DNA from 2 places in the Leclercia sp. GHBNCSD genome. Region 2 is predicted to be linked to the other one. Evidence: predicted binding sites of a transcription regulator. Region 2 holds the regulator's gene; the other holds the start of a gene.
What was found. The regulator PhoB, encoded in region 2, activates phosphate uptake and scavenging genes when phosphate is short. The targets are predictions, from matches to a motif close to CTGTCATAAAACTGNCNNAT.
Positions count from the first base shown of each region.

Region 1: pstS (phosphate ABC transporter substrate-binding protein PstS) is a predicted target of PhoB. The motif match lies at 1,327-1,346, and genes of this name have one in related genera.

Region 1 covers NZ_JBQVYO010000001.1:1,967,299-1,981,984, forward strand. Annotated here, with positions in the region: gene pstC (phosphate ABC transporter permease PstC) at 1-70, opposite strand, end outside; gene pstS (phosphate ABC transporter substrate-binding protein PstS) at 199-1,239, opposite strand; gene glmS (glutamine--fructose-6-phosphate transaminase (isomerizing)) at 1,562-3,391, opposite strand; gene glmU (bifunctional UDP-N-acetylglucosamine diphosphorylase/glucosamine-1-phosphate N-acetyltransferase GlmU) at 3,571-4,941, opposite strand; gene ACT3IC_RS09575 (right-handed parallel beta-helix repeat-containing protein) at 5,285-7,375, shown strand; gene ACT3IC_RS09580 (F0F1 ATP synthase subunit epsilon) at 7,716-8,135, opposite strand; gene atpD (F0F1 ATP synthase subunit beta) at 8,156-9,538, opposite strand; gene atpG (F0F1 ATP synthase subunit gamma) at 9,570-10,433, opposite strand; gene atpA (F0F1 ATP synthase subunit alpha) at 10,484-12,025, opposite strand; gene atpH (F0F1 ATP synthase subunit delta) at 12,038-12,571, opposite strand; gene atpF (F0F1 ATP synthase subunit B) at 12,586-13,056, opposite strand; gene atpE (F0F1 ATP synthase subunit C) at 13,109-13,348, opposite strand; gene atpB (F0F1 ATP synthase subunit A) at 13,398-14,213, opposite strand; gene atpI (F0F1 ATP synthase subunit I) at 14,222-14,602, opposite strand.
Region 2 covers NZ_JBQVYO010000001.1:881,271-895,956, forward strand. Annotated here, with positions in the region: gene acpH (ACP phosphodiesterase) at 1-169, shown strand, start outside; gene ACT3IC_RS04310 (peroxiredoxin) at 297-899, shown strand; gene ACT3IC_RS04315 (DUF3999 family protein) at 943-2,328, opposite strand; gene ACT3IC_RS04320 (DUF2339 domain-containing protein) at 2,325-4,946, opposite strand; gene malZ (maltodextrin glucosidase) at 5,038-6,855, opposite strand; gene proY (proline-specific permease ProY) at 6,987-8,360, opposite strand; gene brnQ (branched-chain amino acid transporter carrier protein BrnQ) at 8,439-9,758, opposite strand; gene phoR (phosphate regulon sensor histidine kinase PhoR) at 10,168-11,463, opposite strand; gene phoB (phosphate response regulator transcription factor PhoB) at 11,485-12,174, opposite strand; gene sbcD (exonuclease subunit SbcD) at 12,369-13,574, shown strand; gene sbcC (exonuclease subunit SbcC) at 13,571-14,686, shown strand, end outside.

The DNA.
Region 1 (14,686 bases), 1.1 Mb from region 2:
TTACCAGCGCGCTGAAAATCATGTCACCTTTTTTACCCGGAGGGTTAAATGCAGGCTTGGTTGCAGCCATAAATTACTCTTCTGTTTGAGACGTCTTACGAATATGCCCGGTGACGCTTATGCTTGCCGGGCCTACAGTCGGAACCGTAGAGCGGGTTAGCGCTAGCGCCACCCGCCATCTTCGTCAAAAATATCCTGTTAGTACAGCGCTTTACCGCTGCTGTCTTTCACGTTGGTTTTCCATGCAGCACGAATCTGCTCAACCACGCTGTCCGGCAGGCTGGCGTAATCCAGGTCGTTAGCCTGTTTGCCGCCATTTTTGTATGCCCAGTCGAAGAACTTCAGCACTTCAGCACCCTGCTCTGGCTTCTTCTGATCCTTGTGGACCAGGATGAAGGTGGTAGAGGTGATTGGCCATGCATTGTCGCCTTTCTGGTTGGTCAGATCCTGAGCGAAAGATTTGCTCCAGTCAGCGCCTTTAGCCGCGTTAGCAAAGTTCTCTTCAGTTGGGCTGACCGGTTTGCCGTCGGCAGAAACCAGTTTGGTGTACGCCAGGTTGTTCTGCTTGGCGTAAGCGTATTCTACGTAGCCGATTGAGCCTGGCAGACGCTGTACGAACGCGGCGATACCGTCGTTACCTTTACCGCCCAGGCCGGTCGGCCAGTTAACGGTAGAGCCGGAACCGACTTTGGATTTCCACTCTTCGTTCACTTTCGCCAGGTAGCTGGTGAAGACGAAGGAGGTACCGGAGCCGTCAGCACGACGAACCACAGCGATGTTCTGCGAAGGCAGTTTCACGCCCGGGTTCAGTTTAGTGATGGCTTCGTCATCCCATTTTTTGATTTTGCCGAGGTAGATATCACCCAGGGTTTTACCATCCAGCACCAGCTCGCCGGACTTCAGGCCAGGGATATTTACCGCCAGCACAACACCACCGATAACGGTCGGGAACTGGAACAGGCCTTCCTGATTCAGTTTCTCATCCGACAGCGGAGCATCAGATGCGCCGAAATCAACGGTATTTGCGGTAATTTGTTTAACGCCACCGGAGGAGCCGATACCCTGGTAGTTCACCTTGTTACCAGTCTCTTTCTGGTAAGTATCAGCCCATTTGGCATACACCGGCGCAGGGAAGGTTGCACCAGCGCCAGTCAGGCTTGCCTCTGCAAATACAGAGAACGCGCTCATCGATAAGGTCGCGGCGACAACAGTTGCGACAGTGGTACGCATAACTTTCATAATGTCTCCTGCAAGATTTTCGTAAATCGTTGTTTAGTGGCTACGATGAGCAAAATAGGACAAAGAGGTGACAGATAAATGTACGAATTATGACAGTTTTATGACAACGAAAATTGCGCAGAAAATTAAGCAAATTAAAGCATCTTTATCAATAAGTTAAAGCGAAATATGACGCATTGATTTCAGAAAAATTTTCTTTCTGTGACACTGAAAAAAATAGCCGAAGATGACAGATTGTCATAGAACGCAGGGCAAAAAAGCAGGCGAAAAAACGGGCAGGAAGGATAAAAAAAGCTCCACCCAAAGGTGGAGCCTGAGAGGATTACTCTACGGTAACGGACTTCGCCAGGTTACGCGGCTGGTCGACGTCAGTGCCTTTGATCAGCGCAACGTGGTAAGCCAGCAGCTGCAGCGGAACGGTATAGAAGATAGGAGCAATGACCTCTTCCACATGCGGCATCTCGATGATGTGCATGTTGTCGCTGCTGGTAAAGCCAGCATCCTGATCCGCGAAGACATAGAGCACGCCGCCACGGGCGCGGACTTCTTCGATGTTGGACTTCAGTTTTTCCAGCAGTTCGTTGTTCGGTGCCACCACGATAACCGGCATATCCGCATCGATCAGCGCCAGTGGGCCGTGTTTCAGCTCACCTGCCGCGTAGGCTTCAGCGTGGATATAGGAGATCTCTTTGAGCTTCAGCGCGCCTTCCAGAGCAATCGGATACTGATCGCCACGACCCAGGAACAGGGCGTGATGCTTGTCGGAGAAATCTTCCGCCAGCGCTTCAATGCGCTTGTCCTGGGAGAGCATCTGCTCAATACGGCTCGGCAGCGCCTGCAGACCGTGCACGATATCGTGCTCAATCGCCGCATCCTGACCTTTCAGACGGGCCAGTTTCGCCACCAGCATCAGCAGGACCGTCAGCTGGGTGGTGAACGCTTTGGTGGAGGCCACGCCAATTTCGGTACCGGCTTTGGTCATCAGCGCCAGGTCAGACTCACGCACCAGCGAGGAGCCCGGTACGTTGCAGATGGCCAGCGAGCCCAGATAGCCCAGCTCTTTGGAGAGACGCAGCGCCGCCAGGGTATCAGCGGTTTCGCCGGACTGAGACAGGGTGATCATCAGGCTGTTACGACGCACGGCTGATTTGCGATAGCGGAACTCGGAGGCGATCTCCACGTCGCACGGCACGCCTGCCAGCGCTTCAAACCAGTAGCGGGAAACCATACCGGAGTTGTAAGAGGTGCCGCAGGCCACGATCTGAATGTGCTCAACTTTTGCCAGCATTTCGTTGGCGTTAGCCCCCAGTTCGCTCAAATCCACTTCGCCGTGGCTGATACGCCCGGTCAGGGTGTTTTTGATGGCATTCGGCTGCTCGTAGATCTCTTTCTGCATGTAGTGACGGTAAGCGCCTTTATCACCCGCGTCGTACTGCAGGTTGGATTCGATATCCTGACGTTTTACCGGCTCGCCAGATTTATCAAAGATTTTGACGTCACGGCGGGTCACTTCTGCAATATCGCCCTCTTCCATGAAGATAAAGCGACGGGTCACCGGCAGCAGCGCCAGCTGATCGGAGGCGATAAAGTTCTCACCCATCCCCAGGCCAATCACCATCGGGCTGCCAGAGCGGGCTGCCAGCAAGGTAGATGGGTCGCGGCTGTCCATGATCACGGTGCCGTAGGCGCCGCGCAGCTGTGGGATCGCACGCAGTACGGCCTCACGCAGCGTACCGCCCTGCTCCAGCTCCCAGTGAACCAGGTGGGCAATCACTTCGGTGTCGGTTTCAGAGACGAAGGTGTAACCACGCGCGATAAGCTCTTCACGCAGCGGTTCATGGTTTTCGATGATGCCGTTATGCACCACCACAATGTGTTCAGAGACGTGCGGGTGCGCGTTGCCTTCCGAAGGTTCACCGTGGGTCGCCCAGCGGGTATGGGCAATACCTGTGCCACCGTGCAGCGGGTTCTCTTCCGCGGCCTGTGCCAGCATGTTTACTTTACCGAGGCGACGCAGACGGGTCATATTCCCTTCTGCATCCACCACTGCCAGACCGGCAGAGTCATAACCACGGTATTCCAGACGACGTAAACCTTCGAGAAGGATTTCAGCAATATCACGCTGCGCGACTGCGCCAACAATTCCACACATAGTTTTAGATTCCGAATAGAGGCTTTCGCCTGCGTTGTCGCTGACCTGTTTTGCCCTTTCCGGGCGCCCCGAGCCTTGTAGAGAGTGGGGTTATATTTATGGGTACTGCTGATGGGCGGGGGATTATGTTATCCCCTCATCCCGAACCCTCTCCCGGAGGGGGAGAGGAAATAATCCACTTACTTTTTCTTCACCGGGCGTTTCCAGCCCTGCTTATGCACCTGCGGCACACGGCTTAACACCAGCTCGTTCTCCGCCACATTGCGGGTAACGGTCGTGCCCGCCGCAATGGTTACGCCTTTACCAATCGTCACTGGCGCCACCAGCTGTGAATCCGATCCCACAAACACGTCGTCACCAATAATGGTTTTAAACTTGTTCGCACCGTCATAGTTACAGGTGATAGTCCCGGCGCCGATATTCACGTTATCGCCAATCTCCGCATCGCCCAGATAGGTCAGATGGCCAGCTTTCGAGCCTTTGCCCAGACGCGCCTTTTTCATTTCGACGAAGTTGCCGACATGTGCGCCTTCCAGCAGCTCAGCGCCCGGACGCAGACGGGCGAACGGCCCGATAGTGCAGGCGGCGGAGAGATGAGCATCTTCAACCACGCTATAAGGGCTGATTTCGCAGTCGTCGCCAATGACGCTGTTTTTAATCACACAACCGGCGCCAATTTTGACGCGGTTACCCAGCGTTACGTTGCCTTCCAGAATAACGTTAGTATCGATTTCGACGTCGCGCCCGTGGCTCAGCACCCCACGCAGATCGAAACGCGCTGGATCGCGCAGCATCACGCCCGCCAGCAGCAGCTTTTCAGCCTGCTCGGACTGATATACGCGCTCCAGACGGGACAGCTGAAGACGGTTGTTCACCCCTTCCACTTCGCTTAAGCGATCCGGATGAACGGCAGCGATCTCGCGGCCTTCCTGATACGCCATCGCGATGATATCCGTAATGTAGAATTCGCCCTGGGCGTTATTGTTGTTCAGCTGTGACAGCCAGCGCTTCATGTCCGCGCCGTTGGCGATCAGAATGCCGGTGTTAATTTCCTGAATTTCACGCTGTGCCTCGGTGGCATCTTTGTGCTCAACGATGCCCGTCACCTTGCCGTTATCACGGGTGATACGGCCATAACCGGTTGGATCGTCCAGCTTAACGGTCAGCAGACCGATCCCGCCCTGCGGTTTTGCAGCACGCAGGCGGGTCAGCGTCTCAACGGAGATCAACGGCACGTCGCCGTAGAGCATCAGGATGTCTTCGTCGTCAGAGAAGAACGGGGAGGCCTGCTGCATGGCGTGGCCGGTGCCCAGCTGTTCTGCCTGCAGAACCCAGTTGAGTTTGTCATCGCGTAGCGTCTGCTTCAGCAGATCGCCGCCGTGACCGTAGACCAGATGCACCTGGCTGGCGCCAAGATCGTTAGCGGCGTCAATGACATGCTGCACCATCGCTTTCCCTGCAAGGGTGTGCAGCACTTTAGGAAGATCGGAATACATGCGGGTGCCTTTGCCTGCGGCAAGGATGACCACGCTCATTGCTGTGTTCAACATACACGTCCTGACTGTAATTTGAGTGAAAAGTAAAACCCTTTGGCGTTGAAAATTCTACATATTTTGCGCCAAAAAATGGAGTGGCGGTAAAACGCACAACGTTGCCTGTTTCGGGCAAATTAAAGGTCCTTTTTACCGCAGATTAAAGGGCTTTGCCTGTGAAATATAGCGCCCTTTAGCGAACTCTCCAGCCCTCCCAACATGTTAGCTATTTTTTCGCTCTATTAATAAAGCCTGTTATAAGCAAAACACTGTTTTAATTATCTGAATGTGTGACACACAAAAAAGAAACACTGTTTTATTCTGATGATAATAGCGCTCAATTATTACTCAGGAGAATAAGATGAAGTCTAAAATACCTCTGGCCCTGATGATGTTTAGCGCCTTTTCCGCTATGGCAACAGAACAACCTCATGTCTGGAAAGCCATTGCCTTTGGGCAATCAACGGATCTGAATTTTTCCTCCAACGTGCTGCCCGAGAAAATCGGCGTCAATGATGTGACCATCGACGGGAAAAAGCTCTCGCCCCAGGAGAGCGCTGACCTGGCAAAAGCCATCACCCTGGAAAGCCGGGGCGGCAAAATCGCCAACTCTCACGACGGCTTAACGTTTTTCTATACCGAGCTGCCAACGGGAGAAAATTTCGTTTTGCAGGCCACTGTCCGGGTCGATCAGTTTGGGCCGGAGAATGGCGCGAAACCTGCCGCGCAGGAGGGCGCCGGACTGCTGGTGCGTGATGTCCTCGGCAACCCGCGCCAGCAACCGCTAAAAATGGGTTATGAAGAGTTTCCGGCGGCATCGAATCAGGTGATGAACGCCATCATGACACAGGATAAAAAAGACCATCAGCGGGTAAAAATGCAGGCTATCACCCGGGAGGGGATCAGCCATCCGTGGGGTGATGCCGGAGCCGCCATTAAAAAACAGAGTTACAAGGAAGAGGTGGATCTGAGCCAGACGCCGGAATTTCGCCTGAAACTCCAGCGCACCGACGACGGCTTTATTACCGCCTGGGCCCCGCTGGACAGCGACACCTGGGTGAGCAAGCGCGTGCCGCGCGCTGACCTGATTTCGGTACAGAACAAGGACCACTATTACGTCGGCTTTTTTGCCTCCCGCAATGCCAAAATTACGGTCACTAACGCCTCGCTCATCACCACCAGCGCCCATACCGTGCCTTCGGAGCCCTGGCAGGCAGAGCCACTGCCGGTCGTGGTGCAGCTGGCGTCCGGTACGGTCAGCGCTTCGCCTGATTACCTGCTGCAGGCGCGCGCTAATGAGGACGGGGTATTTAGCGTAAGACAAAACGAAGTGGTGATCGGTAATGAGAAAGCGGTGAAAGCAGGCGAGATGTACACCCTGCCAGCCCGCCTGGAGCAGACCAGCACCTTCACGGTGACCTTTACGCCTGCTCATGGCACGCCAGTGAACCAGCAGCTCACCGTCGAACGCATTGCAGACAGAGATACGACGCACCTGTATGCCGCTCCGGACGGAAAAGCGGATGCACAAGGCACTGCCGATGCGCCACTGGATCTCGCCACCGCCATCGCCCTGCTGGCGCCCGGCGGCAAGCTGGTGCTGAAAAGCGGCGATTACCCGCAGAGTGAGATCCCCGTCGCTGCCAGCGGCAGCAGCGATAAACTCAAAACCCTGCAGGCAGACGGGAAAGTGGTGATCCACGGCCTGTTGCTTGATGCCAGCTACTGGCATATCAACGGTATCGACGTGACCGGCAAAAGTCTGCGCGTTCAGGGTAGCCATAACCTGATCGAGCGCGTCACGGCCTACCGCAATGACGATACCGGGATCCAGATCTCCTCCCCGGATAAGATTGGCCGGCCATTATGGGCAAGCTATAACCGGGTTGTGGATTCTGAATCTTACGCCAATGAAGATCCCGGCAAGATTAACGCCGATGGCTTCGCGGTGAAAATGCGGGTAGGGGAAGGTAACCGGCTGGAGCGTTGCTATTCCCACGACAATATCGACGACGGTTTTGACCTGTTCAACAAGATTGAAGATGGCGCAAACGGCGTGGTCGTGATCGAGAACTCGGTTGCCAGCAACAATACCAGTAACGGCTTTAAGCTCGGCGGAGAAGGGCAGCCTGTGGCGCATCAGATCCGCAACAGCAAAGCCACGGGCAATCACCTGGACGGCTTCACCGATAACTTTAACCCCGGCAGGCTGGTGGTGGAGAACAATATCGCGGTGGATAACCAGCGCTTTAACTACATCTTCCGTCCAAGCCCATACGGCGATGTGACAACCCAGGGAACCTTTACCGGCAACGTATCGATCCGTAATCAGCCAGGCGAGTACGACGATGCGGTGACAGGAAACGTTGATAACACGAACTACTTTATCGCGAAGGGTAAAAGCGTGAACAGTGAAGGGAAGGAACTGGATAAAACGCAGGTAAAAATGTAGGTACCAGAGAGGCGCTTCGCTTATCACACTACGGTAAGCGTGGCGCCACCCGGCATATCAGCACTTAGTGGTTGAACGTACCGAAAGAGACGCTCATGTTGCTGAAAAGGGCGATGATTTTGTTGATCGTTTTCATGATGGCATCCTGATATTTTTGGAGTTCAGTTATGTGACATTCATCACAAAACGAAGTCTACTCCTGACAATTCTGCCGATCAATCTTTTTGTGAGCTAAATCACAAAATAATAAAACATCGTTTTAGTTTCAGATTTAATGAAACAGATCCATAAAAAAAGCCAGTCTGGAGACCAGACTGGCTTTCGTGCTTTCAAGCCGGTGTTACATCGCTTTTTTGGTCAACTCGATAACGCGCAGTTTCGCGATCGCTTTGGCCAGCTCTGCAGACGCCTGAGCGTAATCCACGTCGCCATGAGAGCTCTTAATGTGCTCTTCTGCTTTACGCTTCGATTCCAGAGCTCGCGCTTCGTCGAGATCCTGGCCACGAATTGCGGTATCAGCCAGTACGGTCACGCTACCAGGCTGCACTTCAATAATGCCGCCAGACAGATAGATAAACTCTTCATGACCGAACTGTTTAACGATGCGGATCATACCAGGCTTAATGGCGGTGAGCAGCGGGGCGTGACCCGGGAAAATACCCAGTTCACCTTCGCTACCCGTTACCTGGATTTTCTCGACCAGACCAGAGAACATTTGTTGCTCTGCGCTGACGACGTCCAGGTGGTAAGTCATTGCCATATCACCCTCCGATTAAGGCGTTAAAGTTTTTTGGCTTTTTCTACGGCTTCGTCGATGGAACCCACCATATAGAACGCCTGCTCCGGCAGGTGATCGTATTCGCCTTCCATGATGCCTTTAAAGCCACGGATGGTGTCTTTCAGCGCAACGTATTTGCCCGGAGAACCGGTAAATACTTCTGCTACGAAGAACGGCTGGGACAGGAAGCGCTGGATCTTACGCGCACGTGCTACCACCAGTTTGTCTTCTTCAGACAGTTCATCCATACCCAGGATGGCGATGATGTCTTTCAGTTCCTGATAACGCTGCAGCAGGGACTGTACGCCACGCGCGGTGTCGTAGTGTTCCTGACCTACTACCAGTGGATCCAGCTGACGGCTGGTGGAGTCCAGCGGGTCAACGGCCGGGTAGATACCCAGAGACGCGATCTGACGGCTCAGTACCACGGTTGCGTCTAAGTGCGCAAAGGTGGTTGCTGGGGATGGGTCAGTCAAGTCATCCGCAGGTACGTATACCGCCTGAACGGAGGTAATAGAACCGGTTTTGGTTGAGGTGATACGTTCCTGCAGAACACCCATCTCTTCCGCCAGGGTCGGCTGGTAGCCTACCGCTGATGGCATACGACCCAGCAGTGCGGATACTTCCGTACCGGCCAGGGTGTAACGGTAGATGTTGTCGACGAACAGCAGTACGTCACGACCTTCGTCACGGAATTTCTCAGCCATGGTCAGACCGGTCAGCGCAACGCGCAGACGGTTTCCAGGTGGCTCGTTCATCTGACCGTAAACCAGGGATACTTTATCCAGAACGTTAGAGTCGGTCATTTCGTGGTAGAAGTCGTTACCCTCACGAGTACGCTCACCTACGCCCGCAAACACGGAGTAACCGGAGTGCTCGATCGCGATGTTACGGATCAGCTCCATCATGTTTACGGTTTTACCTACACCCGCACCACCGAACAGACCAACTTTACCGCCCTTCGCAAACGGACACATCAGGTCGATAACTTTGATGCCGGTTTCCAGCAGTTCCTGAGAGCTGGACAGCTCTTCATAGGAAGGTGCTGAACGGTGGATAGCCCAACGCTCTTCTTCGCCGATATCGCCTTTCATGTCGATCGGCTGACCCAGGACGTTCATGATACGACCCAGGGTTGCTTTACCTACTGGTACTTCAATTGGGTGCTCAAGGTCTTTTACTTCCAGACCACGACGCAGACCGTCGGAAGAACCCATGGCGATGGTACGCACGATACCGCCACCGAGCTGCTGCTGAACTTCCAGCACCAGATTTTCGTTACCATTCTGAACCTCAAGAGCATCGTACACGCGCGGTACGGCATCCTGAGGGAATTCGACGTCAACTACGGCGCCGATTACCTGGACAATCTTTCCAGTAGCCATCTTGAATCCTCTACGTAATTCGTAAACCTGGTTAAACCGCGGCGGCCCCCGAGACGATCTCGGTGAGTTCCTGAGTAATGCTGGCCTGACGAGCTTTGTTGTATACCAACTGCAGCTCTTTGATCAGGCTGCCACCATTATCGGTAGCGGCTTTCATCGCCACCATACGTGCGGCCTGCTCGCTAGCCAGGTTTTCTACCACGCCCTGATAAACCTGAGATTCAACATAACGACGCAGCAAGGTATCCAGCAGCGGTTTTGGATCCGGTTCATACAGGTAATCCCAGGCTTTATGCTGTAACTCTTCATCTTCTGATGCCGGTAACGGCAGCAGCTGAGTGAGGGTCGGAACCTGTGACATGGTGTTAATAAATTTGTTGTTTACAACGTACAGCCTGTCCAGACGGCCTTCATCATAGGCCTGCAACATCACTTTAACCGGACCGATCAGTTCGGACAGGGACGGGTTATCACCCATACCGGTCACCTGGGCGACGATATTGCCGCCTACGGAATTAAAGAAAGAGACGCCCTTAGAGCCGATCATCGCGATATCGCTTTGAACGCCTTTATCGGACCATGCTTTCATATCCGCCAGCAGTTTTTTGAACAGGTTAATGTTCAAGCCGCCGCACAAACCACGGTCGGTAGACACCACCAGGTAGCCCACGCGCTTAACGTCGCGTTCTTCCAGGTAAGGGTGCTTATATTCCAGATTACCGCTCGCAAGGTGACCAATCACTTTGCGCATGGTATCTGCATAAGGACGGCTGGCCGCCATACGTTCCTGCGATTTACGCATTTTGGAAGCGGCGACCATCTCCATCGCTTTAGTGATCTTTTGCGTGTTCTGGACGCTTGCGATCTTACTACGTATCTCTTTTGCGCCGGCCATGAGCTTCTCCTCAATGCCTTGCGGTCTGTCCTAAGACAGACCGCCAGACGTTACCAGGACTGGGTTGCTTTGAAGGAATCGAGCAGGCTCTTCAGCTTGCCTTCGATTTCGTCGTTATAGCCACCGGACTGGTTGATCTCTTGCATCAGTGGAGCATGGTCACGGTCAGCGTAAGCCAGCAGTGCGGCTTCAAAGCTACCGATTTTCGCCAGTTCTACATCCCCCAGATAACCACGTTCTGCTGCGAACAGTACCAGGCCCTGCTGTGCGACTGACATAGGGGCATACTGTTTCTGTTTCAGCAGTTCGGTCACTTTCTGACCGTGGTCAAGCTGTTTACGGGTTGCATCGTCAAGATCGGATGCAAACTGGGAGAACGCTGCCAGTTCACGATACTGTGCCAGTGCGGTACGGATACCACCGGACAGTTTCTTGATGATCTTGGTCTGCGCTGCACCACCCACACGGGATACGGAGATACCCGGGTTAACCGCCGGACGAATACCGGAGTTAAACAGGTTGGTTTCCAGGAAGATCTGACCATCGGTAATGGAGATTACGTTGGTCGGAACGAACGCAGAAACGTCACCCGCCTGGGTTTCAATGATCGGCAGAGCGGTCAGAGAGCCCGTTTTACCCTTCACTTCACCTTTGGTGAAGTTCTCAACGTATTCCGCGTTAACGCGGGATGCACGCTCCAGCAGACGGGAGTGCAGATAGAATACGTCGCCCGGGAATGCTTCACGTCCAGGTGGACGACGGAGCAGCAGGGAAACCTGACGGTAAGCAACAGCCTGTTTAGACAGGTCATCGTATACGATCAGTGCATCTTCACCGCGGTCACGGAAGTATTCGCCCATTGCGCAACCGGCATACGGTGCCAGGTATTGCAGTGCAGCAGATTCAGAAGCGGTCGCCACAACAACGATGGTGTTGGACAGCGCGCCGTGCTCTTCCAGTTTACGCACCACGTTAGAGATGGTGGACGCTTTCTGGCCAATAGCTACGTACACACATTTGATGCCGGAATCGCGCTGGTTGATGATCGCATCGATTGCCATCGCGGTTTTACCGGTCTGACGGTCACCGATGATCAGCTCACGCTGGCCACGGCCGATTGGGATCATGGCGTCAACGGATTTATAACCGGTCTGTACCGGCTGGTCGACGGACTGACGATCGATTACGCCCGGTGCGATAACTTCGATTGGGGAGAAGCCATCGTGCTCAACCGGACCTTTACCGTCGATTGGCGCACCCAGGGTGTTCACCACGCGACCCAGCAGGCCGCGGCCAACTGGAACTTCAAGAATACGGCCAGTACACTTAACCTTCATGCCTTCGGCGAGGTCAGCGTAAGGACCCATCACAACTGCACCTACGGAGTCGCGCTCCAGGTTCAGTGCGATAGCGTAACGGTTACCCGGCAGGGAGATCATTTCACCCTGCATACAATCGGCCAGGCCGTGGATGCGGATAACACCGTCGCTTACAGAAACAATAGTACCTTCGTTGTGAGCTTCACTCACAACACTGAACTGAGCAATGCGCTGCTTGATCAGTTCGCTGATTTCGGTGGAATTCAGTTGCATGCTCCAGTCCCCTTAAGACTGCAAGACGTCTGCAAGGCGCTCAAGACGGCCGCGTACGCTGCCATCAATGACCATATCACCCGCACGGATGATTACGCCTGCCATTACAGACTTATCGATATTGCAATTCAGCTTCACTTTGCGTGACAGACGTTTTTCCATCGCGGCGGTGATTTTCGCAAGCTGTTCGTTACTCAGTTCAGTCGCAGAAGTTACGTGAACTTCAACAGTGGCTTCACTGAGGGCACGCAAGTGCTCAAACTGCTCGAGAACATCCGGGAGCGCTTTCAGACGACCATTTTCTGCCATTACCCGAATCAGGTTCTGGCCGTTGGCGTCCAGCTGCTCACCGCAAATGGCGATGAACGAATCGGCGAGGGTTTCAGGCGCCAGGGCGCCAGAAAGCATCTCAGCCATATGTTCGTTTTTCGTTACCTCAGCGGCAAACGCCAGCATGTTCTGCCAGCGATCGACATTTTGGTGTTCGATAGCAAAGTCAAAAGCTGCTTTGGCGTAGGGGCGAGCTACCGTAACAAATTCAGACATCAGCCCCTCCCTCCTTACAGTTCAGCGACAAGTTTGTCCACGATGTCGCTGTTAGCAGCTTCATCCACGGAACGTTCGATGATCTTCTCGGCGCCAGCAACAGCCAGAATCGCGACCTGCTTACGCAGCTCTTCGCGAGCACGTTTACGCTCGGCATCAATTTCTGCCTGCGCTTGTGTCACGATTTTAGTACGTTCCTGTTCTGCTTCAGCTTTCGCTTCGTCCAGGATCTGAGAACGACGTTTGTTCGCCTGCTCGATGATTACCTGGGCTTCCGCTTTCGCTTTTTTCAGCTGGTCGGTCGCGTTGGCCTGTGCAAGGTCCAAATCTTTCTTAGCGCGTTCTGCAGAAGCCAGGCCGTCAGAAATTTCTTTCTGACGTTTTTCGATGGCAGCCATTAAAGGCGGCCATACATACTTCATGCAGAACCAGACAAAGATAACAAACGCGATGGCCTGGCCGAGGATTGTTGCGTTCATGTTCACAGCACAATACCTCTTTAAATTTACAACTGTGGCTTAGGGTTTAAACGACTTACTACGCGACAGCAAACATCACGTACAGACCCAGACCTACAGCGATCATCGGGATAGCATCCACCAGACCCATAACGATAAAGAACTGAGTACGCAGCAGAGGAATCAGATCTGGCTGACGCGCTGCGCCTTCCAGGAATTTACCCCCGAGGATGCCGATACCGATCGCAGCACCGATAGCCGCCAGACCCATCATCACAGCGGCAGCCATGTACAGCAGATCCATATTCAGGTTTTCCATGACAGTCTCCAGTTTGTTTCAGTTAAAACGTAGTAGTGTTGGTAAAGAATCAGTGCTCTTCAGACGCCATCGACAGATAGACGATCGTCAGAACCATGAAGATAAAGGCTTGCAGCGTAATGATCAGGATGTGGAAAATGGCCCACGGCACATTCAGAACCCACTGTGACCACCACGGCAGAAGACCCGCGATCAGAATGAAAATCAGCTCACCCGCATACATGTTGCCGAACAGTCGCAGACCGAGGGAAATCGGTTTGGACAGCAGGCTAACGCCTTCCAGAATCAGGTTGATCGGAATAAACGCCCAGTGGTTGAACGGCTGCAGGGTAAGCTCTTTCACGAAGCCGCCTACACCTTTCATTTTGATGCTGTAGAAAAGAATCAGGATGAATACGCCCAGCGCCATAGACAGGGTGATGTTCACGTCAGCAGACGGCACCACACGCAGCGCAGGCAGACCGAAGATATGCTCGCCGATAAACGGCAGCAGGTCGATCGGCAGCAGGTCCATCAGGTTCATCAGGAAGACCCAGACAAAGACGGTCAGCGCCAGCGGTGCAATTACCTTGCTCTTACCGTGGTACATGTCTTTGACGCTACCGTGGACAAAGCCAATGATCATTTCGATAAACGTCTGGAATTTCCCTGGAACGCCGCTGGTCGCACGTTTCGCAACGCCGCGGAAAATGGCCAGGAACAACAGACCCAGTACCACCGAGAAGAACATGGAGTCGATATTAATCGTCCAGAAGGTGGCTGGGGGGTTATGCGGATCCACCAGCGAGAATGTACGTAAGTCCAACTGAAGGTTGTTCAGATGGTGACCTATGTAATCCTGCGGCGTCATATTTTCTGAAGCCATGATGCCTTTTACCCTTTGTTATTGATTACAGCTGGCGCCAGAATTTGTACCACCAGCACCAAAACCCACGTCACTATCAGCGGCAAAAATACCACTTTAAAAACCGCCAGCGCCACCACCAGGAGGGCAAAGGTCAGCAACACCTTACACACTTCGCCGAGGGCGAAGGACCAGGCCATGCGGCCTTTGGCAGGTGTATGCGCCTGATGACGCCAGGCAAAAATCATAAACAACATGTTTGGCACAACCACTGCCAAACCTCCGCTTACCGCAGAGATGCCCCAGAAGGGGTCTTTGAGGCAGAACAGCAATCCACTTGCCATCACCGCCAGAAACTGAATGAACAGAAGCTTACGAGCAACGTTTCGACTCAAGAGCGACACTGATATCACGTTTTTACTCCTGCTCACTTCGAGGTATGTCGCGTGTCGTATAAAACGTTCTTTAAGGCTCAGAGTCAAGCAGCAAAAAGC
Region 2 (14,686 bases):
AATGGACTTCATCCAGCGGGTGCTCAACGGCATGGCCAGCCGACGTCCGCGTCTCGATGCCCTGCGCGACTCCTGGCAGGATCTGGATGCCCATTATGAGGCCCTGGAGCAGCGCTTCTGGCAGTTTTATCCCCGCATGATGGAACAGGCGAAACATAAGCAGCTTTAATATAAATGTGATTGATAGGTAAAAGCTGGGTTAACGATTGTCAACGCCTCTTTGTCTTTAGGACAAACACTCTCTATACTGGCCCGCGTTGCGTTCTAAATAACCTTAGTATCTACAGGAGAATCATATGGTTCTGGTAACTCGTCCGGCTCCGGATTTTACAGCTGCAGCAGTTCTGGGCAACGGTGAAATCGTTGAGAACTTCAACTTCAAACAGCATACCAACGGTAAAGCCACCGTTCTGTTCTTCTGGCCAATGGACTTCACCTTCGTTTGCCCGTCTGAGCTGATCGCGTTCGACAAGCGTTACGAAGAGTTCCAGAAGCGTGGCGTAGAAGTGGTTGGCGTCTCCTTCGACTCTGAGTTTGTACACAACGCATGGCGTAATACCCCTGTCGACAACGGCGGCATCGGTCCAGTGAAATACGCGATGGTTGCGGACATCAAACGTGAGATTCAGCAGGCTTACGGTATCGAACATCCGGACGCGGGCGTTGCCCTGCGTGGCTCCTTCCTGATCGACGCGAACGGCATCGTGCGTCACCAGGTCGTGAACGATCTGCCGCTGGGTCGTAACATCGACGAAATGCTGCGTATGGTTGATGCGCTGCAGTTCCACGAAGAGCACGGTGAAGTGTGCCCGGCTCAGTGGGAAAAAGGTAAAGAAGGTATGAACGCGTCTCCAGACGGCGTTGCTAAATACCTGTCTGAGAACGTATCCAGCCTGTAATTGGCACGGTTTACGAAAAAGGCCCGCTTATGCGGGCCTTTTTTTATGCCTTACGCTGTGTCTCCCGCCAGATGCGCCAGGCCATACCTGCCAGCAAAATCACGCCCGCAATCAGCACGCCCCACACCAGCAGCGTATTCATCCTGCTCTCCCGCTCGGCCGCGGAGGTAGCGGTCAGACGCTCCTCGCCGCCTAACGCGACATTATCCTGAATGTCAGCCTGCGGCAGGTTTGCCATATCATAGGTTTTACGCAGGTCAGCAGGGATCAGCATGTCGGGCTCCACGCTGGCAGGCTTTGCCGCCCCATTGCCCCAGGCGAGCACATACGGCGCTTTCCCCTGTGCGTTGAACACCAGGTCATAGCGGTCGCGATGCCCCATGACGCTCGGCAGGTATTCTGGCAAACGCGCATTCAGCGTCGTGATTTTTACCGCCTGCACCAGGCCCCCGTTAAGCGAAACCGGTGGAGACATTTTCCCTTCCAGACGGTAAAGGATCTCTTTTTTCAGCGGGTGCCATTTGTCCTTCTCCGTACTCCGCCACGCTATCTCTACGGGTAGGACGCCGTCGCCATTCAGTGAGATAGTGACAGCACTCAGCGGCTGCGGTCGCGACCAGTGCCACTGGACTTCACTTGTCGATAACTGCTCCCCTTCCCCCTCCAGGCTGATCTCTTCCGGGGCCGCCTGCGCAGGTGCGCGAATTGCGTTTACGCCGGTCAGGGTTATCTCCTGGCTCTGCGTATTCAGCACCACCATGAGATAGCGATTCGCATCGGGAGATAAAACCATATCGGTATCGATCCGGTCGAGCTTAAGGCGATCCTGGCCGCTGACCACGTCCAGCAAGGGCATCTCTTCGCGCAGGGTATACCACTGCTTAAGATCCTCGCTGTAATAAACCGACGCCGTTCCCTGCCAGGACGTCTGGGGGGTATTCCAGAGCAGCTGCAACTGGGACAGGCTTATCTCGCCCGTAGCCTGCTCCGGCAAGGTCAGCAGATAATGTTGCCCGGCTGCGGCGGCTTTTTGCCCCTCGAGCACAATCTCTACGCCGTTTCGGGAGCGGAGCAGGATTTTATCGCTATCCTCATCCCCTCGCGCAGGTGCAAGCGGCGAGGCGTCCAGATGAAAGAAGCGAAGTGGTGTGGATTGCACTGACGCCTTGGGAGGCGTCGCGGTGACCAGGCTGAAGGGAACCGGCTCGCCTGACTGGTTAAAGACGCGGACATCATGCAGATCGGGTGACGTGCTCTGCTCATAGACGGCAAGCGGCAGCATCACCCGATACCACTGGGAAGGGACGGAGGTATCCAGTGAACGACCAAAGGCATAGTCCCGGGGCGATTCCGTTTGTACCCCGTCGCAAAACGCCGGGCCGGAAAGCACCAGCAGCGCGCTACACGCTACCGCTTTCATCCATTTCATTTTTCATCTCCTGTTTTGGGCGGCAGCGGTGAGAAATAACCTACGATCAGTACCAGGATCGCCACGCCGATAAACGCCACCGCGCGCGACAGCCCGCCTCCGCCCTCGCTATCTACCAGCATCAGTTTAACCATCACGACACCCAGCAGCACAGCGCCGCAGAGCCACTCCTGCCGGGAAGCCCGACGGGTAGCATGGATCATGACCACCAGCGCGCTCAGCATCCAGAACAGGGCAAAACAGGTCTGGACAAGCCGGGAATCCCACAGCGATGCCATATTCCAGGCCACGTCGCCATACCAGGCCAGCGCGCGCATTAGCGCACCGTTAAGCCACCAGAAGCCAAACGCCATAAGCGCGACGGCAGGCCACGGGCGGGCCTGCGAAAGCAACGCGGGGTAGTAGCGATCCACCGCGCGATAAAAGACCACCAGCCCCAGCAACGCGAACGCGGCACCTTCCTCAAGCGGGTTCACCAGCGGTAGCCAGGTCTGGCGATAGACCACGCCGTCCTGGAAATTGGTCACGACCAACAACACCAACAGCGCCACGACAACAGGGATCGGCGCCAGGCAGGTGTAAAGCGCAGGCCATTCCCGGAACGGCCACCCGCGACGCCGTACCGCCGCAGAGAGCGCCATAATCAAACCGCCACCTGCTGCCATCGCCAGTCCACTGCCCCAGGCCGCCATTCCCCACGGCAGCGACCGGGCAAACCAGTAAAGCTCGGCGGCCAGCGCCAGTAAAATCATCCAGAACAGCGACAGATGCAGCCCCATCGCGATGCGCGGCAGGAGCCTTTCACCGTCACGCCGCAGCAGCATCAGCGCGGCAGGAAGCGCAACGCACCAGGCCAGGTTTGACCAGCCGGCGGCAAAGACCTGCTGATGCCAGAGCTGATACCCCACCATCAGCAGCATCAGCGGCCACAGCAGCCATTTGCTGGCATCCAGCTCTGGCCACGCCAGATGAGCGGCAGCCTGCCGCCAGCCCCAGACCGAGACGGCCGAGAGCGCCAGCACGCCTGCCAGAACAGATAATTCCTGCTTCAGCATCAGCTGTGACGCCCCCAGCAGCGCCACTATCCAGAACAGCAGCCCGCCTGCCAGCAGTACCCAACTGACGGGCAGAACGATTTCCCGCCACAGCCAGGCCGCAGCCAGCCAGCAAAGGCTGAGGACGGCGAAGATAAGCAGCAGGCTCAGCGATGTCACACCGTTCGTTTGCGCCCACAGCGCGCTACCCAGCGCCAGCACCAGCAGCGCCGTCCCACTATAGCTCATACGTCGCTGCTGCTGTTGCACGCCCAGCCAGAGGATGCCCAGCCCCTCCAGCGCCCAGGCCATCGCCGTCCAGCGCGCCGACAGCGCCAGCGGAATAGCGAGCGTGGCAAACCCGCCGCCGATCGCCAGCGCCGCCATGACCAGCGGCCGTCCGAGGGAGGGATAGCGCCGCAGGGCGAGGAACGCCAGCGAGAGGTAAAAGGCACCGTACCCCAGCGCGCTGAGCGCCGGGCCGTAGGTCCAGTGCTGAGTCATGCCGTACTGCATTCCAAAACCAACCAGCGGCGGAGCAAACAGCAGCACGCCGTCAATAATTTGCTTCCCTTTCTCCTGCGCCCGCAGCGACAGCGCCACGCTCAGCACGCCGAATATCAGCGTATTGGCAATCAGGAACAGCTGGCAGACCCCATAGTCTTCAGGCCGGTAGTCGTTCAGTCCCCAAAGGCCGCCCACGCCGAATGTAAACAGCAGCCCGAGCAGATTCAGCTCGCGCCAGTGCTGCCAGATGCTGATAGCGAGAATGCCGATGGAAAGCAGGAGGTAGAAAGAGAAGAGCGCCACAAAGCTGCCGCCTCCGGTAGACAACAGCAGCGGCGCAAGATATCCACCGAGACTCGCCAGCATAGCGAGGCTCAGCGCCCTCTGCAGCACCGCCAGCCCGACGCTCGCCGCGCAAATGACCACCAGCAGCGCAAAGGTCAGCGTCATCGGTAACATCTGCCAGAGCCGGAAGGCGCCAAAGACGGTCAGATAGAGGATGCCTGCCGCCCCTCCCTGGAGGATCAGCGAATAGATGCGCTGTCTGTGCCGCAGTCGCCACCCGAGAGCCAGCAGAACCATGGCAAACAGCGCCGTCGCGGCCAGGCGAAGCTCAAGCGGGAACAGGGAGTGCTCTACGGTATAGCGCAGGAGGAATGAAAGACCGAGAAAGAGCAGCAGGATGCCAAGCTTCGCCAGCGGGTTCCCCTGCATAAACCAGCGCACCAGCGACGTCAGTATGCCGCCAAAGGCAGAAGGCTGTTTTGCCGCGGGCGCAGGAGCCGGAGCGGTTGCGGGTTCTGCCGCGGCAGCGGGAATATCCGGGCGCCAGAGGTCGACAGGCGCGGGCGCGTCATCAACCACCGGCTCAGCCACGACCACCGGCGCAGCGGCCTGTTCAGGCTCCGGCGCTTTCTCCGCCACGCCGCGCTGCTCAAGTGCCTCAATGCGCTGGCGAAGCCTGGCGATCTCCTGTTTCGCCGCCGTGCTTCGATTAAAGCCGATAACCGCAAGCACGGGCGCAACCACCAGCGCAAAAATCAGGAATATACAGCCAAAGATGTAAAGCTCGTCCATGTTTCCACCTTCACCGTTAACGATCCGTTAAGATTGACACAAATCGTTGCATTTACGCCATCTTAAAAGGTGGAAACCGTCCCGCCCGACATTAACTGCCGAACCAGACCGAGGCGGAGATCGCCGGTAGCGACAGTACGCCCTCCTGCGCCACCCCTTTCCCCTCTTTCAGCTGCCACTGTTTGACGTTGAGCAGCGGCGAGTCATCTATCACCACTTCGCAGGCATCGCCCCGGTTAATCGCCACCAGCACCCGCTGCTGGTTGTAGACGCGCATAAACACCACCACGTTGTCGTGGGCGTAGACCACCTGACAGCCGCCGTAGCGCAGGGCCTGGCTCTGCTTGCGCAGCTTAATCAGCCGCTGATAGAGCGCCAGTAGCGTCTGGTCCTGCTTTTCAGCCTCCCATGGGAAGGTCTTACGGCAGAAGGGGTCATTGTTGCCGTCGAGCCCCACCTCATCGCCGTAATAGATACAGGGCACCCCAGGCCAGGTAAACAGCCAGGTGACCGCCAGCGGCAGGCGGGCGACATCCTTACCGAGCAGCGACTTAAAGCGGGCGGTGTCATGGCTGTCGAGCTGGTTAAACATGCGTAGCTGCTGCTGATGGGACAGGCTGGCGCGGTAGTTATCCATCCATTTCACGCAGGTTTCAGCGTCGATGTGCTGCGGATCGTAGGAGATGTCGGTGTTGGCAAGGAAGCCCCACAGCGGGAAGGTGAAGCCGCGGTAGTTCATCGCCGAATCTTCCGCGTCGGCCTGCAACCACTGGCGAGCGTCGCCAAAATGCTCGCCAAAGACGAAGGCCTCCGGATTGGCCAGCTTCGCCGAACGGGTGATCCCGGTGACATGCTGTAGATTATGGCGCGCCCCACCCTCTTCCCCGAGCATATGCACCACATCCAGCCGCCAGCCGTCCATACTCCACGGCGCTTTCAGCCAGTGACGAACAATACTCTCCTCGCCGCCGTAGATCTCGTTCACCACCCCTGACGACTGATAATCGAGCTTCGGCAGGCTGGCATAGCCCAGCCAGTCGAGGGCGCGGCCCTCGTCGTCAAAGCTGTACCAGTCGCGGTGGGGCGAGTCCGGGTTATGGCAGGCGCCGCCGGTTCCGCGGTTGTGGCGATCAAACCAGGCGTGGGAGTCCCCGCTGTGGTTAAACACCCCGTCCAGAATCAGGCGCATCCCCTCCCGTTGGGTATTTTCCCGCAGGCGTAACAGCGCCTCGTCGCCGCCAAACCGCTCATCCACGTGGCGGTAATCTTCGGTGTCGTATTTATGCACACTGGGGGCGACAAACACCGGATTGAGATAGAGTGCCGTGACGCCGAGTTTTTTCAGCCAGGGCAGCTTTTCGCTAATGCCGTCGAGATCCCCGCCGTAAAAGGTGGAGCCCCCCGCCTGGGCGGTGACCGGTTCGTCCCACGCGCGGAAAATCGTCTCATGGCCTGCGGCATGGTGATAATACGTTTTGTCCAGCTCTGGGTTGCGCCGCTGGCTGCGGGCAAAGCGGTCCGGGAAGATCTGATAGAAGACCTGCTCCACCACCCACTGCGGCCCGGCATCCGGGTAATCAATGGCGAACTGCTCCAGCCGGGCGGGAGGAAAGCGGCTAAAGCCCTGCGGGGTGAACCACAGCTGGCGGTTATGCCAGAGCATTTTGAAGCTGTAGCGGTGCCGCGGCTGCCCTTTCGTCGTGTCAATGGTCGCCCGCCAGGCCGTCACGCCGGGCTGCGGCTGGCTGCGCTGCTTATGCATCGGCAGCGAGGTCTCTTCGTTATCGAATTCAGCGCGTAGCGTCACCCGCTCAGGCAGGTTTTCCCCTGTCAGCCACAGGGTAATGACAAGTTTGTCGTTGTTTTGTTTAACAAATGGGGCAACCGGCAGGTGCCATGCATTCAACATCTTTTATCCCCTTTCCCAGAAATGAGGCCACCTTGCCACAGGGTAGTTGATGTTCCCTCCTCATGGAGAGATTTATTGGGGGAGGAGAAAGGGGGAGGAGAAAAATGCCCGGCGTTTGCCGGGCATTTCGGTTACTGAGCTTCTGCTAACTGGCGCTCGCGGCGGCGTTTAAAGACCCACCCCACCAGCAATAGCGCAATCCACGCAAAGCCGACATACAACGAGATGCGGGTTTCCGGGTGGTAACCAATCAGGCCGATAATAAAGACCAGGAAGATCAGGCCAGCAACGGTAGTTGCCACGCCGCCCGGCACTTTAAACTTCAACGCTTTTACCTCTTCAGGCGACAGACGGCGACGGAAGCCAATCTGCGACATCAGAATCATCATCCAGACCCAGACGGTGGCAAAGGTCGCCAGCGACGCGATCACCAGGAAGACATTCTCCGGCATGATGTAGTTGAGATAGACCGACAGCAGCAGCGCCACGGTCATCACCAGCACCGTCACCCACGGCGTACCGCGGCTGGAGGTTTTGGCGAAGGCCTTCGGCGCACTGCCCTGCTCGGCCATACCATGCAGCATACGCCCCACGCCGAACACGTCGGCATTGATAGCGGAGAGCGATGCGGTGAGCACCACGAAGTTCAGAATACTGGCGGCGAAGGTGATCCCCAGATGCTGGAAGGTCAGCACAAACGGGCTACCGTTCGTGCCCACCTGGTTCCACGGATAGATGGACATGATCACAAACAGCGTGCCCACGTAGAAGACCAGGATACGCATCGGTACCGAATTAATGGCGCGCGGAATAGACTTCTCCGGATCTTTCGCTTCCCCGGCGGTGATACCGATAATTTCGATCCCGCCGTAGGCAAACATCACCATCTGCAGCGACATCACCATGCCTATCCAGCCGTTACTGAAGAAGCCGCCGTTACTCCACAGGTTATGGATGCCGGTTGGTTCGCCGCCGTTGCCGATACCCCAGATAATGATGCCAATACCGGCGGCAATCATGATGATGATGGTGGCCACTTTAAAGAAGGAGAACCAGAACTCCAGTTCGCCAAACACCTTCACGCTCATCAGGTTGATGGCGCAGATGATCAGCACCACGCTGAGCACCCAGATCCAGTGCGGGACCGCCGGGAACCAGACGCCCATATAGATGCCGAAGGCCGTTACGTCGGCAATGGCGACAATCAGGATTTCGAAACAGTAGGTCCAGCCGGTGATATAGCCCGCCAGTGGGCCTAAGTTGTCTTGCGCATAGCGGGAGAAGGAGCTGGCTGAGGGGTTATGAACGGACATCTCCCCCAGCGCGCGCATGATGATGTAGGCGGCAACACCGCCGATAAGATACGCCAGCAAAACGCTGGGACCGGCCATTTTGATGGCATCTGCCGAGCCATAAAAAAGACCAGTACCGATCGCAGAACCCAGCGCCATAAAGCGGATGTGGCGGGCGGTAAGGCCCCGCTTCAGTTTGTTAGAGCTTTCCATTTACGTCTTGCCATTCAACACAAAAAAAACAAAAAACCACGGGGCCATAAGCCCCGTGGTTGAACATTTATCCGTTGATTAGTGCGCGTTCGACGTTACCCGACGCCCCGCAGCACGATCCCAGATTACGGCCAGAACCAGTGCAACAACGGTAGGCATCAACCAGGCCAGGCCCTGTTCGGACAGCGGCAGACGCTGTGTCCAGGCAGGGAGCGTATCGCCAATAGCCGATGCTTTGATGCCGTCAAGGATACCAAAAAGCAGGCTAATAAACATGGCCGGGGCAATAATTCGGGAAGAATTATTCCACCAACCACGGGTGAAGCTCAGCACCACCAGCACGATACACGGCGGGTAGATGGCCGTCAGTACCGGAATGGAGACCTGGATCAGGTGGCTCAGACCGAGGTTAGAGACCGCCATGGAGAAGATACCGAGGATGAACACCAGCGTACGATAAGAGAGCGGCAGATACTGGGCAAAGAACTCGGCGCAGGCGCAGGTCAGGCCCACCGCCGTCACCAGACAGGCCAGGAAGATCAGGATCGCCAGCAGGAAGCTCCCCGAACCGCCGAAGGTGTTCTGAACATAGGCATGCAGGATAGCCGCGCCGTTTGCGCTCTGGTCTACCAGGGCCGCGCTGTCAGAACCCAGACGGAACAACGCCAGATAGAGCAATGTCAGGCCTACGCCCGCAATCAGACCCGCCCAGATGGTGTAGCGGGTCAGCAGACGCGCTTCGGTCACGCCGCGGGAACGGGCGGCGTTCACAATGACGATACCAAACACCATCGCGCCCAGGGTATCCATGGTCAGGTAGCCGTTCACAAAGCCGTTAGAGAACGCGGCATTTTTGTAGGCGTCCATTGCATCGCTGATCGGGCCGGCAGGCCAGATAACGGCAGCCACGGCCAGCACAATCAGGGCCACGATTTTCAGCGGCGCGAGGAAGTTACCCACGGTATCCAGCAGCTTGCCCGGATAGAGGGAGACCAGAATCACCAGAGCAAAGTAGATGAGGCTATAGATCAACAGCGGCATAGCGCCGTCGCCGGTCAGCGGAGCGATACCCACTTCAAAGGAGACGGTCGCGGTACGCGGGGTGGCAAACAGCGGGCCGACGGCCAGATAGCAGACGGTTGCCAGCAGAATACCTGCGACTTTCCCGATAGGGGTGCTCAGGCTATCGACACCGCCGCCGACTTTCGCCAGCGCAACCACGGTCAACACCGGTAGACCCACGGCAGTAATCAGGAAACCAATAGCCGCCGTCCAGACGTGTTCACCCGCCTGTAAGCCAACCATTGGAGGAAAGATGATGTTGCCAGCGCCAACGAACAGCGCAAATGTCATAAAGCCCAGCGCGATGATGTCGCGCGATTTCAATTGATGGGTCATAAAACCTTACTGCCTGTGGATGTGGTGTTGAAAACGTTGAATTTTTCGCTATCCGTTGCGGAACAAAACAGCGGAAAAAATGTGCAACCTCAGCGGGAAATGCTTCCCTACCGGCGTGGAGAAGAATAGTTTTTCGATTTACCACGCAAATACAGTCTGTCCGACGATATCAGGGTGGCAATTTAAACGCTTATAACGTTTAAAGGCAATATGGGATCTCAAAACCAGAACAATATGCCAACTCGAAAGTTAGAAGTGGGATAATAAACCATTTATAAGAAAAACTCATGGCTAATCATGCGAACAAAAAAGCAACAGGCGTATAATATTTATTCGCGCTTCGCTGAACTGCAAAGCAAACAGGCCAGCATTGGCTGGCCTGTGGCAATTTCTGATTACAGTGACGCTGTCAGGCGCTGTTACTGGCAATCAAACGTTCCGGGATCACAAAGCTAAAACGCGTACTTTTCCCCGGCGTACTGACGATATCCAGGCGGCTGTCGTGGTGATTAATGGCGTGTTTAACAATCGCCAGCCCCAGGCCACTGCCCCCCGTCTGCCGGGAGCGCGCCTTATCCACCCGGTAAAAACGCTCGGTAAGACGCGGAATATGCTCCGGGCCGATACCGGGACCATCGTCTTCCACGCTGAACTCCGCTCCCGTTGGCGCATGCTGCCAGCGCACGGTGATGTGGGTGCCGGGCGGGGTATGATTCACCGCGTTATAGACCAGGTTAGAGATGGCGCTGCGCAGCTCGTCGGTACTGCCGCGTACTTTGAGGCTGTTATCCACCTCGAAGGTAAGCTGGTGCTGCTGCTGGCTTAAGGTCTGCGCTTCGCGCTCCAGCATCCGCAGCATCATCGGCACATCGATGGTTTCATTCAGCGCCAGGGTTGGCGCCGCTTCAATGCGGGAGAGGGTCAGCAGCTGCTTCACCAGCCCTTCCATGCGCTGCGTCTGCTCGCGCATGGTGTGCAGCGCTTTTTCCCGCGGCGCGCCTTCCAGCGTCTGCTCCTGCATCATCTCCAGATAGCCCTGCAATACCGTCAGCGGGGTGCGCAGCTCGTGGCTGACGTTGGCGAAGAAATTGCGCCGCGCCCCTTCAAGCTGGTGCATTTGCGTCACATCCCGCGCCACCATCAGCCACTGCTGGTCGCTGTAGGGCATCACGCGGATCTCCAGATGGCGACCGTTGTTCATGACCAGATTGTGCGGGCGGGTAAAATCGCGTTTTTTCAGATACTGGGCGAACTCCGGATAACGCAGGAGGTTGAGGATATTCTGCCCGTTATCATCCGGCCAGCGCAGGCCCAGCAACTGCTGCGCCAGTCCGTTACACCAGAACATCGCCCCCTCTTCGGTGGTCAATACCACCGCATCCGGCAGCGATTCGGCGCCGCTGCGAAAGCGTTTGATCAGGCTGCCCAGCTCGCGTCGGCGTTTTTTATTACGCATCTGCATCTGGTGCAGGCCATACAGGAGGGGTTCCCAGCTGCCGCTTCCTGGCGGCGGGGTCATACTTCTGTCAACCCATAGCCACCATGAGAGGCGGAGCAAATTCCAGAAGTGCCAGATCAGCAATCCCGTGACTGCCGCCAGCAAAAACCAGGGTAAATAACCGATTACGGCCCCGAGGATCAGGGCCGGAATACAGCAGAGTATCAGTTCAAAACAGAGCCTTTTCCATGACAGCCGTTCCAGCACGCGTCACACTCCTGTCATTGTTCAGAAACGGGTTGAGAAACGATAACCCGTGCCGCGGACGGTCTGCACCATGCGATCGTGACCGCTGGTTTCAAGTGCCTTGCGCAAACGGCGGATATGAACATCAACCGTGCGATCTTCCACATAGACGTTAGTGCCCCAGACATTGTTGAGCAACTGCTCGCGGCTATAGACGCGTTCCGGGTGGGTCATGAAAAAGTGCAACAGTTTGAATTCCGTTGGTCCCATATCGAGGGGATTTTCACCGGTCATCACGCGGTGCGAGGTAGGGTCCAGACTCAGCCCCTGCATCTCAATCACCTCTTCCACCGCCATCGGTGAAATACGGCGCATTACGGCTTTAATGCGCGCCACCAGCTCTTTCGGGGAAAACGGTTTGGTAATGTAGTCATCCGCGCCGGTCTCCAGACCGCGAACGCGATCTTCCTCTTCGCCGCGGGCCGTTAACATCATCACCGGAATATCGCGGGTTAACGCTTCACGTTTAATATGTTTGATGAATTGCAGGCCAGAGCCGCCAGGCAGCATCCAGTCGAGCAGGATCAGATCGGGCCAGGGTTCGTTGAGCTGGTTCACCGCGCTGTCGTAATCTTCGGCCTCTATCGGTTGAAAGCCATTTTGTTCGAGCACGAAACAGACCATTTCGCGAATGGGTGCTTCATCTTCTACGACCAGAATACGTCTCGCCATACTTAGCCCTGTCTTATTAAGGTTACATGTTTGTAATACGGCGTCATTATGCGTCAGATTTATGACAGATTTATGAAAAACGCGCCCGCTCATAAAGGCAAGCCGTTGTTTTATGGCAGCCCCGATTGTAGCGGTTATCTTCCTCCCCCTGAAAGTTTATAATCCCGCTAACCATTTTTTGCCACGGATCTGTTATGCGCATACTTCACACCTCGGACTGGCACCTGGGACAAAATTTTTACAGTAAAAGCCGCGCCACCGAACATGAAGCGTTTCTCAACTGGCTGCTTGAGATGGCGCAATCGCATGACGTGGATGCCATCCTCGTGGCCGGGGATATTTTTGATACCGGCTCGCCGCCCAGCTACGCGCGCGAGCTCTATAACCGTTTCGTGGTCAATCTGCAAAAAACCGGCTGCCATCTGGTGATTGTGGCCGGCAACCATGATTCCGTCGCCACGCTGAACGAATCCCGTGAGATTCTGGCGTTTCTCAACACCACCGTGGTCGCCAGCGCCGGACATGGGCCGCAAATTCTGACCCGACGCGACGGCACCCCCGGCGCGGTACTCTGCCCGATCCCGTTTTTACGTCCCCGGGACGTGGTGCGAAGCCAGGCGGGCCTCTCCGGGCTTGAGAAACAGCAGCAGCTGTTGCAGGCCATTACCCACTATTATGCCGAGCAATATACCCAGGCCTGCGCGCTTCGCGGCGACAGCGTACTGCCGATTATCGCCACCGGGCATCTCACCACCGTCGGCGCCAGTAAAAGTGACGCGGTACGTGACATCTATATCGGTACGCTGGATGCGTTTCCCGCGCAGCACTTCCCGGCCGCTGACTATATAGCGCTGGGCCATATCCACCGGGCGCAGATGATTGGCGGTTGCGAACATATCCGCTACTGCGGCTCCCCTATTCCCCTCAGCTTTGATGAAACCGGCAAAAGCAAATGCGTTCATCTGGTGAGTTTCGACCAGGGCAAGCTCAGCAGCGTCGAATCGCTTGAGGTGCCCATTACCCAGCCGCTGGCGGTGCTGAAGGGCGATCTGGCGGCGATCACCGCCCAGCTTGAGCAGTGGCGCGGCGTGGAGCAGACGCCTCCCGTCTGGCTGGATATCGAACTCACCACCGAGGAGTACCTGCACGATATGCAGCGTAAGATCCAGCAGCTGACGGACGATCTGCCGGTAGAGGTCCTGCTGGTGCGGCGCAGTCGCGAGCAGCGCGAGAGAAGCCTTGCCAGCAACCTGCGTGAAACCCTCAGCGAGCTGCGGGTTGAGGAGGTTTTTGAGCGCCGACTCGCCCAGGAAACCCTGGATGATACCCAGCGGGCCCGGCTAAACGAGCTGTTCAGCCACACGATCCACGCCCTCAGCAATGAAGAGGATGAGGCATGAAAATTCTTAGCCTGCGCCTGAAAAACCTTAACTCGCTCAAGGGCGAATGGAAAATCGACTTTACCGCCGAACCCTTCCTCAGCAATGGCCTGTTTGCTATCACCGGCCCAACCGGCGCCGGGAAAACCACCCTGCTGGATGCCATCTGCCTGGCGCTTTACCACGAGACGCCGCGCCTGAATACGGTCTCGCAATCGCAAAACGATCTGATGACCCGCGACACCGCTGAGTGCCTCGCCGAGGTCGAGTTTGAAGTCAAAGGGGTAGCTTATCGTGCGTTCTGGAGCCAGAACCGGGCGCGCAACCAGCCGGACGGCAACCTGCAGGTGCCCCGCGTGGAGCTCGCCCAGTGCAAGGACGGGAAGATCCTCGCAGATAAAGTGAAGGACAAGCTGGAGCTGGTTGCCTCTCTGACCGGGCTGGACTATGACCGCTTTACCCGCTCGATGCTCTTATCCCAGGGGCAATTCGCCGCCTTTCTGAACGCCAAACCGAAAGAGCGCGCCGAACTGCTCGAGGAGCTGACCGGCACGGAAATCTACGGCCAGATCTCCGCCATGGTGTTTGAAAAACATAAGGCGGCACGCAGCGAGCTGGAGAAGCGCCAGGCCCAGGCGGCCGGCGTGGTGTTGCTCAGCGAAGAGCAGCTACAGCAGCTTCAGCAAGGTTTGCAGGTACTTACTGACGAAGAAGCGCAACTGCTGGCGCAGCAGCAGGGACTCCAGAAAGATTATCAGTGGCTTACCCGCCACGATGAGCTGGTGCGGGAGCAACAGCGATCGAAGGCCGCGCAGCAACAGGCGCAGCAGGCCCTGACGGACGCCACGCCGGAGCTGGAAAAACTGCATCTCGCCCAGCCTGCGGCCCTGCTGCGCCCGCACTGGGAGCGGCAGCAGGAGCAGCTTGCCCAGCTTTCGCAGACGGAACAGCAGATGCTGGATGTGAATACTCGCTTACAGTCCAGTACGGCGCTGCGTTCAGGCATTCGTAACGGGGCGCTGCGCACGCACGACAGGCTGCAAACCGAGCTGGCTGCACTCACCCAGTGGCTTACCAACCACGACCGCTTCCGCCAGTGGGGCCAGGAGATTGCAGGCTGGCGCGCCCACTTC